One region of the Bacillus sp. FSL R5-0422 genome, then DNA from elsewhere that is predicted to be linked to it. Evidence: riboswitches for the same ligand, from Rfam matches in the RefSeq annotation. Region 1 holds a riboswitch; each other region holds the start of a gene.
What was found. A riboswitch is a leader RNA that binds a small molecule or an ion and turns the genes downstream of it on or off. The one in region 1 is predicted to bind thiamine pyrophosphate.

Region 1 (3,132 bases):
TGTTTGTTAAAACCATTTCATAAAGTCATCAAAAAACCAGTCGTAGAACATACGGCTGGTTTTTTTGTCATAAAGATTTCCTAAAAAAGACCATAACAACGAACGAAATAATGGTAAAATATTCACAGGGTATAAAACCCAAATTAGGAAAAAGGGGATGTTCCTGTGAGAGCTTTTTATGGAAAAATGACTGCCGCTTTATTATCCATTCTACTCGTCACAACAGGTTTATTTTCACCAGCATTAAAAGCAGAAGAAGCACCGAAAACAGATGGTAAATTATCACCACTGACGGAAAAAGCCATTCAGCAAGTGCAAGACTCGTTTTTGAAGCAGGATGAAGGAACCGCTATCAAACAGAAACAGTTAAAAAAATCTTTTAAAGTAGATAAGAAAAATGGAATCAGTATCAAACGAAAAGCCGCTAAAGATGGCAAGATGCGTACATCTTCCGTTCGCTCCATTGATGGATTAGCCATCAACCAATCAGTTGTCTTATCAGAGGACGACCCAGTCGATTTATGGTTGTTAAGTACGACTTCACCTCAGGCACTCATCAGCCGAATTACCTCATCAAATCCCGATTATTTCGTACAATTATTTGTTGTTGATTATGAAACTGGACAAGCTTATCCGACGGACTTGATTCAGCCAGCAGGCAGTCTCCTTGGTTTGACCAATTTACCAGCAGGTGACTACGCATTCGGTATCACAAGCGATGGAGATTTTGGAGACTCTTACACACTACTAGTGAATGCAAAAAACCCACCCAATTTCACAGGGGCTGTTTCCCTCTCTTCCACCTTGCAATACTTTGTAGCTGAGTATGCCAATGGGGATGTTTTCGCTAATGGTACAAAAGTGTATAACAAACAATCGAAGACCGCCGATTATAAATGGGAGCGTGTATTTTATTTCTCATATGACGGAAAATATGATCAGAGAACCCATTCTGTTGAAAGTGTAAAAGTGAAAAGTATCTCGGCACCAGTATCGTACTCTGCTCCTTATGCGAGTTCATCTGAGGCCATTCTCGTCTACTTAGATGTAGAGACATTATTTATGTATCATGAATCATCGTTTGCTAGCGGACAATTCTACCATAGTAGCTTTGTTGATACACTTGGAAAGACAACGCCAAGACGTTTAGATATAGATGACATGACAAATTACGGCGATCATATTTTAGCTGTTGATTTGAAAACAGGAAAACCAATTGATTTCTTCAGTGTCCTTAATTTTTACTATGCTGCGGGGATCGAGAAGCTGCCTACGATCAGAACGTTGAATTAAGAAAGGCGGTTGACAGCAAATCTCCACATGTGTAGAGTAAAGATAATTAAATGACAAAAGTCCACTAGGGGAGTCATGTATGACTGAGACAAGAGGAAATCTTGGACCCTTTGAACCTGATCTAGTTTGTACTAGCGGAGGGAAGTGGAGCTGGACCTCGTCTTATTCATGATTGAATCGATAAGAAGGCCGCTCCATTTGGGGTGGCTTTTTCATTTATTCTACTGAAGAAGAGGAGGCTTTTTTTATGACATTTTCAGCGCAATTAAGAGAAGAAACAGAACCATTATTTGAAGCCATTTATCAGCATCCGTTTGTCAGGGGACTGGCAGAAGGAAAGCTGGAAAAGAAGCAGATCATTCATTACGTCAAACAAGATGCAGAATATTTACAGGCTTTTATTAAAATTTATGCAGCGGCTCTTAGCAGATGTACAGACAAAGAAGATATTGCTTTTTTCCATCAGCAGATTGCATTTGTACTAGATAGTGAGACACACCCTCACCAAAACCTTTGCCGAGTGGCAGGTGTATCATATGATGGGCTCCAAGGTGCCCCGCTTGCTCCGAGTGCTCATCACTATATTCATCACATGCTACAAGTCGCCAAGGAAGGCACGCTTGGAGAAATGATCGCTGTTCTGCTTCCATGCCCTTGGACATATTGGGAAATTGGGAAACGAATGCTCACAGATGTGCAGCCCGACCCGTCACATCCGTTTTATGAGTGGATCACATTTTATGGAGGGTTAACCGACTCTATTACGGTGGAGCTTTGCAAACGGCTCGATCAGCTGGCGGAAGCAGCAAGTGAGAAGGAAAAGGAAAAAATGAAACAGCACTTTATCTTAAGCTGTCAACTAGAGTACAAGTTTTGGGACATGGCGTTTACGGTGGAAGAGTGGCCAGTTCCATTGGAGGTGCATTCATCATGACATGGAAGATGAAAGAAGTTGTCCTTGCTGTCATTTTATCCGTTGCATGCGGTGTCATCTATTTAGGGTGGTCCACACTTTACTTGCCCATTACAGCACTTGTTGGCCCCGCAGGAGGGAACATCATGTTTGGCATTTGGGTGATTGCTAGTCCAATCGTCGCGTATATCATCCAAAAGCCGGGAGCTGCCCTGATCGCAGAAACAGCCGCTGCCGCTGTGGAATTACTAACAGGCAGCCACTTCGGTCTTTCAGCCTTGCTGATTGGTGTATGCCAAGGACTTGGGGCAGAAATCGCCTTTGCTCTTTTTGGATATAAACGATATCGTATGTGGACACTGATGTTGTCAGGTGCCTTTGCGGCTGTTGGAGCAATGGCTTACAGCCTCGTTGCAAATGGCTTTGGTTATTACACACCTCAAGTTCTACTCATCACACTCATAACTCAAATTATTAGTGGAATGATACTGGGCGGATGTTTAGCCAAAGTTGTGGTAGACACATTATCTAAAACCGGTGTACTGAATCAATATGCCATCATGAAAGAAAAAAGAAACAAAGGTGAACAGCATGAATTCATTTCTCGCGTGCAATAATCTCACTGTCCGTTTTTATGAACAGCCTCAGCCCGTTTTGCATCAAGTCTCTCTGTCCATTCAAAAAGGAGAAAAGGTGCTTATTTTAGGACCAAGCGGAAGCGGTAAATCAACGCTCATCTCGGTTCTGGCTGGCATCATTCCAGAACATTTAGAAGCGGATATGCAGGGCGAAGTGATATTGCAAAGACATACAGGCGTCATGTTTCAGGACCCTGATTCCCAGTTTTGTATGCATCGTGTCAATGAAGAAATTGCCTTTAGCTTAGAGAACCGCTCCGTCCCTCGCGACGAGATGGATGATATCAT
Region 2 (3,132 bases), 790 kb from region 1:
ATGTGAAGAGCTGGCAGACGACTTATCAAGGTATTATCAATCAGGATTATTTGGATGGTTTAAAAATAGAAGAGCGAGAAGAGAGCTGGAGAAGAATGTCACTTGAAGGGACGTTTGTCGCAGAAGATGCCGAGGGGGTATTTGGTTTTGCTTCTTTTGGAAAACAACGTGATGAGAGGTATCCAACATATGATGGAGAACTTTACGCGATCTATTTATTGCAAAAGAAACAGAGATCAGGAGCAGGAATTGCTTTAATTGCAGAAGGAGTGCGTTATTTAATAGAGAAAGGGTATCAAAATATACTGCTGTGGGTATTTGAACAAAACTCGGCAAAGCATTTTTATCAAAAGCTTCAACCTCATTTTGTCGTTACCAGCCAGTTCGAGCTGGCTGGCGAGAAGCATGATGAAATAGGGTACGGGTGGGAGCTACCTGTATTAAATGACCATCTACACCGAATTAAATCGTCAGCTTCCAATAATAATGAGAGAAAAATGTGAAAAGCACCGCTAGCAACATATAAGAGATAAGAGGAGAAGCTTCTACTTTTCCTTTTATTCCTGCTATCTTTAAAGCTTCATAGAAACCTGCCAAAAAATAAGCAAGACTGAGAATATAACAGCACAGCATAATGGAGTAAGGGTTCATTGACGTACCTCCAACATGAAATCTTCTACTATTAATAGATTCCATAGAGCGCCAATTTATGCATAAAAAAATAACCAGCTGAAATCAGCCAGTTATTTTTTGTGAGGAAAAACCAAACGAGATGCACTTGGTATGAGTATGCAAAGAACGATACTGCAAATAATAAATGAAGGGACCATATATGTGCTGTTATAAATTAAAGAGTAAACCCAACCTGGCGTTCCTTTTGGTGCATTCTGAGAAAAGAAAACAACACCAGAAATAAAGAACGTCAACAGTCTGAAGAAACTTGCAACAAATACGGATAAAGTAATATAGAAGAATTGCTGCTTTCGTTTTTGATCCTGAATGGCTTTTTTAATCAATCCAGAAAATAGGCCACTTAGGGAAATGACAACAGATGCGACGAAATAATCGAGAAATCCTTGAACTGGTGTAGCAATAATAGGACCATTCATCAGCTGAAGGCCTGCAATAAGCACGCCAATGATAAACCCGGTTGATATTCCCCATCTAATAGACATAAGAATGACGGGGATCATAATTAGCGCAAGAGATCCGCCATTCGGCATTCTTAAAAAGAGACCTGATAAGTAATCTAATACAAGTGCAAGTGAAGTCATAATTGCGATTTCCATCAGTCGTACCAATTGGTTTGATTGCTGCATAAAAAAATCTCCCTTTTCATGAATTGAGCAAGGAGAGACCGTGTAAGGATGAGTATGTTATTCATAGAAAAACATATCGAGTTGAATACACCACATGTATTCAAATGAATCCACATTCCTACTTCAGTATTAACTGACAGGTTCAAAGGGTCAGAACAACAAGTGTTCACTCTCAGCACAAAGCTCCCCCTGCGGTTATTTAGTTTTCTTCTATTATAAATATACTAAAGACCTTCTAGATCAACAATAGAGAATTCCTGTGACAATCGATTTTTGTATGATTATATAGGTAGAGATAAGGGAAAATAAATTATTTAGAAAAAATACTTGTTTCCTCTCTCAAAAGGTGTTATATTTGTATTCGCCGCTAAAACAGCGCGGTTATTAAATAACATAAAGAAAAAAGTTATTGACTTTATCTTGATAGAATGTTATATTAATAAAGTCGCCTCTGAGAGACGGCGAAGATGATCTTTGAAAACTAAATAAGACAAAACGTACCTGTTAATTCGAGTTTTTATAAAAAATCCTATGATGTTTCATAGGTAGTCAGTCAAACGCTGACGAGGCAGGAAATGATCACATGCTAAGTTCGCTACATCGTGTAGCAACGCATGTGTGATATGCATCCTGCATACCTCGGAGAGTTTGATCCTGGCTCAGGACGAACGCTGGCGGCGTGCCTAATACATGCAAGTCGAGCGGACAGAAGGGAGCTTGCTCCCGGATGTTAGCGGCGGACGGGTGAGTAACACGTGGGTAACCTGCCTGTAAGACTGGGATAACTCCGGGAAACCGGAGCTAATACCGGATAGTTCCTTGAACCGCATGGTTCAAGGATGAAAGACGGTTTCGGCTGTCACTTACAGATGGACCCGCGGCGCATTAGCTAGTTGGTGGGGTAATGGCTCACCAAGGCGACGATGCGTAGCCGACCTGAGAGGGTGATCGGCCACACTGGGACTGAGACACGGCCCAGACTCCTACGGGAGGCAGCAGTAGGGAATCTTCCGCAATGGACGAAAGTCTGACGGAGCAACGCCGCGTGAGTGATGAAGGTTTTCGGATCGTAAAGCTCTGTTGTTAGGGAAGAACAAGTGCGAGAGTAACTGCTCGCACCTTGACGGTACCTAACCAGAAAGCCACGGCTAACTACGTGCCAGCAGCCGCGGTAATACGTAGGTGGCAAGCGTTGTCCGGAATTATTGGGCGTAAAGGGCTCGCAGGCGGTTTCTTAAGTCTGATGTGAAAGCCCCCGGCTCAACCGGGGAGGGTCATTGGAAACTGGGAAACTTGAGTGCAGAAGAGGAGAGTGGAATTCCACGTGTAGCGGTGAAATGCGTAGAGATGTGGAGGAACACCAGTGGCGAAGGCGACTCTCTGGTCTGTAACTGACGCTGAGGAGCGAAAGCGTGGGGAGCGAACAGGATTAGATACCCTGGTAGTCCACGCCGTAAACGATGAGTGCTAAGTGTTAGGGGGTTTCCGCCCCTTAGTGCTGCAGCTAACGCATTAAGCACTCCGCCTGGGGAGTACGGTCGCAAGACTGAAACTCAAAGGAATTGACGGGGGCCCGCACAAGCGGTGGAGCATGTGGTTTAATTCGAAGCAACGCGAAGAACCTTACCAGGTCTTGACATCCTCTGACAACCCTAGAGATAGGGCTTTCCCTTCGGGGACAGAGTGACAGGTGGTGCATGGTTGTCGTCAGCTCGTGTCGTGAGATGTTGGGTTAAGTCCCGCAACGAGCGCAACCCTTGATCTTAGTTGCCAGCATTTAGTTGGGCACTCTAAGGTGACTGCCGGTGACAAA
Region 3 (3,132 bases), 1.1 Mb from region 1:
AGTATATTATTTAAAAAGGAGGTTTTCTTTATGAAACGGAAAAAGAAACGAACATCTCCAGAAAGACAAACAGTCTTGTTTCATTTAACAGATGCCCTCATTCCAAGTCTGGACATGATAGGGGTTGCATTAAAGGCATTTTTCCACCTCTTAAGAAAAGCCTTTTCCGTGATCTGATATAAAGCCCCGTAGGTTCTTTTTTAGGATGAATATATTTGACTTCCTCCGCTGATAAACTCCTTCGCCTTTTTCTCCATCTCTTTTTTCACTTCTTCTGATTGATTGCGAATATCATGGGAAATTTTCATGCTACAAAACTTCGGTCCGCACATCGAGCAGAAATGGGCAGTCTTAGCGCCTTCAGCAGGCAATGTTTCATCATGGAACGCCATCGCTCTTTCTGGATCAATTGACAGGTTGAATTGGTCACGCCATCTAAATTCAAACCTTGCTTTCGATAAAGCATCATCGCGCTTTTGAGCAGCAGGATGTCCTTTCGCTAGATCAGCAGCATGAGCGGCAATTTTATAAGCGATCACACCTTCTCTTACATCTTCTTTGTTCGGCAGCCCTAAATGCTCCTTTGGCGTTACATAGCATAGCATCGCTGTTCCATACCAGCCGATCATAGCTGCGCCGATGGCAGATGTAATATGATCATATCCCGGAGCAATATCTGTTGTAAGAGGCCCTAATGTATAAAATGGTGCCTCTTTGCAAATCTCCATTTGCTTGTCCACATTTTCTTTGATTTTATCCATTGGAACATGTCCAGGTCCTTCAATCATCACCTGTACATCATGTTTCCATGCGATCTCTGTCAATTCACCTAACGTTTCTAGCTCTGCAAACTGCGCTTCATCATTGGCATCAGCTATTGATCCTGGTCTAAGCCCATCTCCAAGTGAAAAAGCAATATCATACGTTTTCATAATCTCACAAATGTCTTCAAAGTGGGTATAAAGGAAATTCTCTTGATGATGAGCAAGACACCACCTTGCCATAATGGCACCGCCTCTTGAAACAATACCAGTCACCCGGTCGACTGTCAGAGGAATATACCTTAACCGCACGCCCGCATGAATCGTGAAGTAGTCTACTCCTTGCTCTGCTTGTTCAATTAATGTGTCTCTGTACACGTCCCACGTCAAATCTTCTGCCACGCCATTCACTTTCTCAAGCGCCTGATAAATGGGAACGGTGCCTACTGGGACTGGACAATTCCGTATGATCCATTCCCTCGTTGTATGAATATCCTTTCCTGTAGACAGATCCATCATGGTGTCTGCCCCCCATCTGATCGCCCATGTCATTTTTTCAACTTCTTCATCAATGGATGATGTCACAGCTGAATTGCCAATGTTCGCATTGATTTTGACATGAAAATGCCTTCCGATAATCATCGGTTCACTTTCAGGATGGTTAATATTCGCTGGAATGACAGCTCTTCCGCTGGCAACTTCCTCTCTCACGAACTCAGGGCTTAGCCCTTCTCTTAAGGCGATGAACTCCATTTCAGGCGTGACAATACCTTTTTTTGCATAGTGCATTTGCGTCACACAGGCACCTTGTTTTGCACGAAGCGGCTTATGATGAAAATCAGTATGAATATGCTGATGAGACCCGTTTCTAGAGCGATAGCCGTTATCTTCAGGTTTTACATGGCGCCCTTCATAGCTTTCTGTATCTCCCCTTTCTTCGACCCATGCTGCTCTCAGACGGTTAAGCCCTTTTGTCACATCGATATGGGCATGCTCATCCGTGTAAGGACCACTCGTATCGTACACACGAATTGGTTCATTTTGAATCATTCCTGCCTGCGTCACCGTTTGCGTGAGGGCAATTTCTCTTTTTGGCACTAAAATGTCAGGTCTTGACCCTTTCTCATACACCTTTCGGCTGCCGTCAAAGCTTGATAATAACGATTGAGTTGTTGGGATATTTTTCTTTTCTTTCATTTGCTGTTCTCTCCTTCTCTTCTTGTCACCGGACAGGATGGAATCAGCACCAGCAAAAAACCAGGCTCTATGAAAAGAACCTGGTTTCGTCGTTAGAAATAAACATGAATGTCATCCGTAAATGACCCATGTATCATCTTCAACTTCCCCACGCTGGTACGAGCCAGATCAGGTCCAAAGGGTTAAGAAGTATACACTTCTCTCTCAGCCCAGCCTCGGGCACCCCTAGTCACATTTATTATTTTCCACAACAGTGTAGCATAGCGATGCCATGAAAAAAAGAAGTTTCAGGAAAATAGTTCCTTTTCACTACAAAAGAAATAAAGCCAGCTTAATATACACATTGATATACACCCTCCATCCCAACCATTTAGATAAAAACTGAAATAATCATTGATCCTTTCCTCCTATTATGTATAATTAATCTAAACGGAGAATTTTTATACAAACTTTTTCAAAGGAAGTTCTAGTCGATTGCAAACATTTCTCACATTTATCGTCGTAGGATTCTCAATTGCTCTGCCAGTCGGAGCGATCACGGTTGAAATGACAAAACAGGGATTAAAAAACGGCTTCTTTCATGGTTTAACCGTAGGAGCAGGCGGCATGACCATCGATCTCTTACTTATCTTGGCTTTATATGCTGGATTTGCTCAGTTTTTATCACTGCCATTTGTCCAAATCCCGCTTTGGCTAATCGGAGCTATATTCTTAATGATTCTCGCATACGATTCCATTAAACATGCGGATCAAGACATCCATTTAGCTGGCGAAAAAGTCAATAAATCATTCGCAAAAACGTACAGAAACGGCTTGCTTGTCGCGGTATCTCCTGGAAACCTTGTGTTTTGGGTTTCTGTATTCGGTGCTGTACTGGCAGATGCCTATACAAAAACAGATTCATCTGAATTTATGCTAGCATCAGGTGGTATATTGGCAGGAATTCTCCTTCATGACATCGGTCTCCTCACTCTTGTATCCTTAACAAGAAAAGTGATGAACCAAACGATGATCAAATGGACATCCATTATTGCTGGTATTTTATTACTAGGGTTTGGCTGTTATTTCTTTTACGAATTTTATATGGGCATCAAGGTTTATTTTTAAGAAAAGGCTAAAGTTCTTGAGGAACTTTAGCCTTTTTTATTCTCGAACCTATCGAGTCATGCCTGTT

Region 2: it holds a riboswitch for thiamine pyrophosphate, as region 1 does, so the genes downstream of both, thiT (energy-coupled thiamine transporter ThiT) here and tenA (thiaminase II) in region 1, are expected to answer to the same signal.
Region 3: it holds a riboswitch for thiamine pyrophosphate, as region 1 does, so the genes downstream of both, thiC (phosphomethylpyrimidine synthase ThiC) here and tenA (thiaminase II) in region 1, are expected to answer to the same signal.

The regions. Positions count from the first base shown of each region.
Region 1 is NZ_CP152014.1:3,477,284-3,480,415, reverse strand. Features, by position in the region: gene MKX52_RS17850 (type 1 glutamine amidotransferase domain-containing protein) at 1-23, shown strand, start outside; gene MKX52_RS17845 (hypothetical protein) at 166-1,293, shown strand; TPP riboswitch at 1,350-1,453, shown strand; gene tenA (thiaminase II) at 1,541-2,227, shown strand; gene MKX52_RS17835 (ECF transporter S component) at 2,224-2,823, shown strand; gene MKX52_RS17830 (energy-coupling factor transporter ATPase) at 2,798-3,132, shown strand, end outside.
Region 2 is NZ_CP152014.1:2,687,969-2,691,100, reverse strand. Features, by position in the region: gene MKX52_RS13815 (GNAT family N-acetyltransferase) at 1-503, shown strand, start outside; gene thiT (energy-coupled thiamine transporter ThiT) at 744-1,319, opposite strand; TPP riboswitch at 1,418-1,519, opposite strand; rRNA gene MKX52_RS13805 (16S ribosomal RNA) at 1,956-3,132, shown strand, end outside.
Region 3 is NZ_CP152014.1:2,373,459-2,376,590, forward strand. Features, by position in the region: gene MKX52_RS12150 (hypothetical protein) at 31-177, shown strand; gene thiC (phosphomethylpyrimidine synthase ThiC) at 201-1,958, opposite strand; TPP riboswitch at 2,087-2,195, opposite strand; gene MKX52_RS12160 (LysE family transporter) at 2,433-3,065, shown strand; gene MKX52_RS12165 (YhcN/YlaJ family sporulation lipoprotein) at 3,114-3,132, opposite strand, start outside.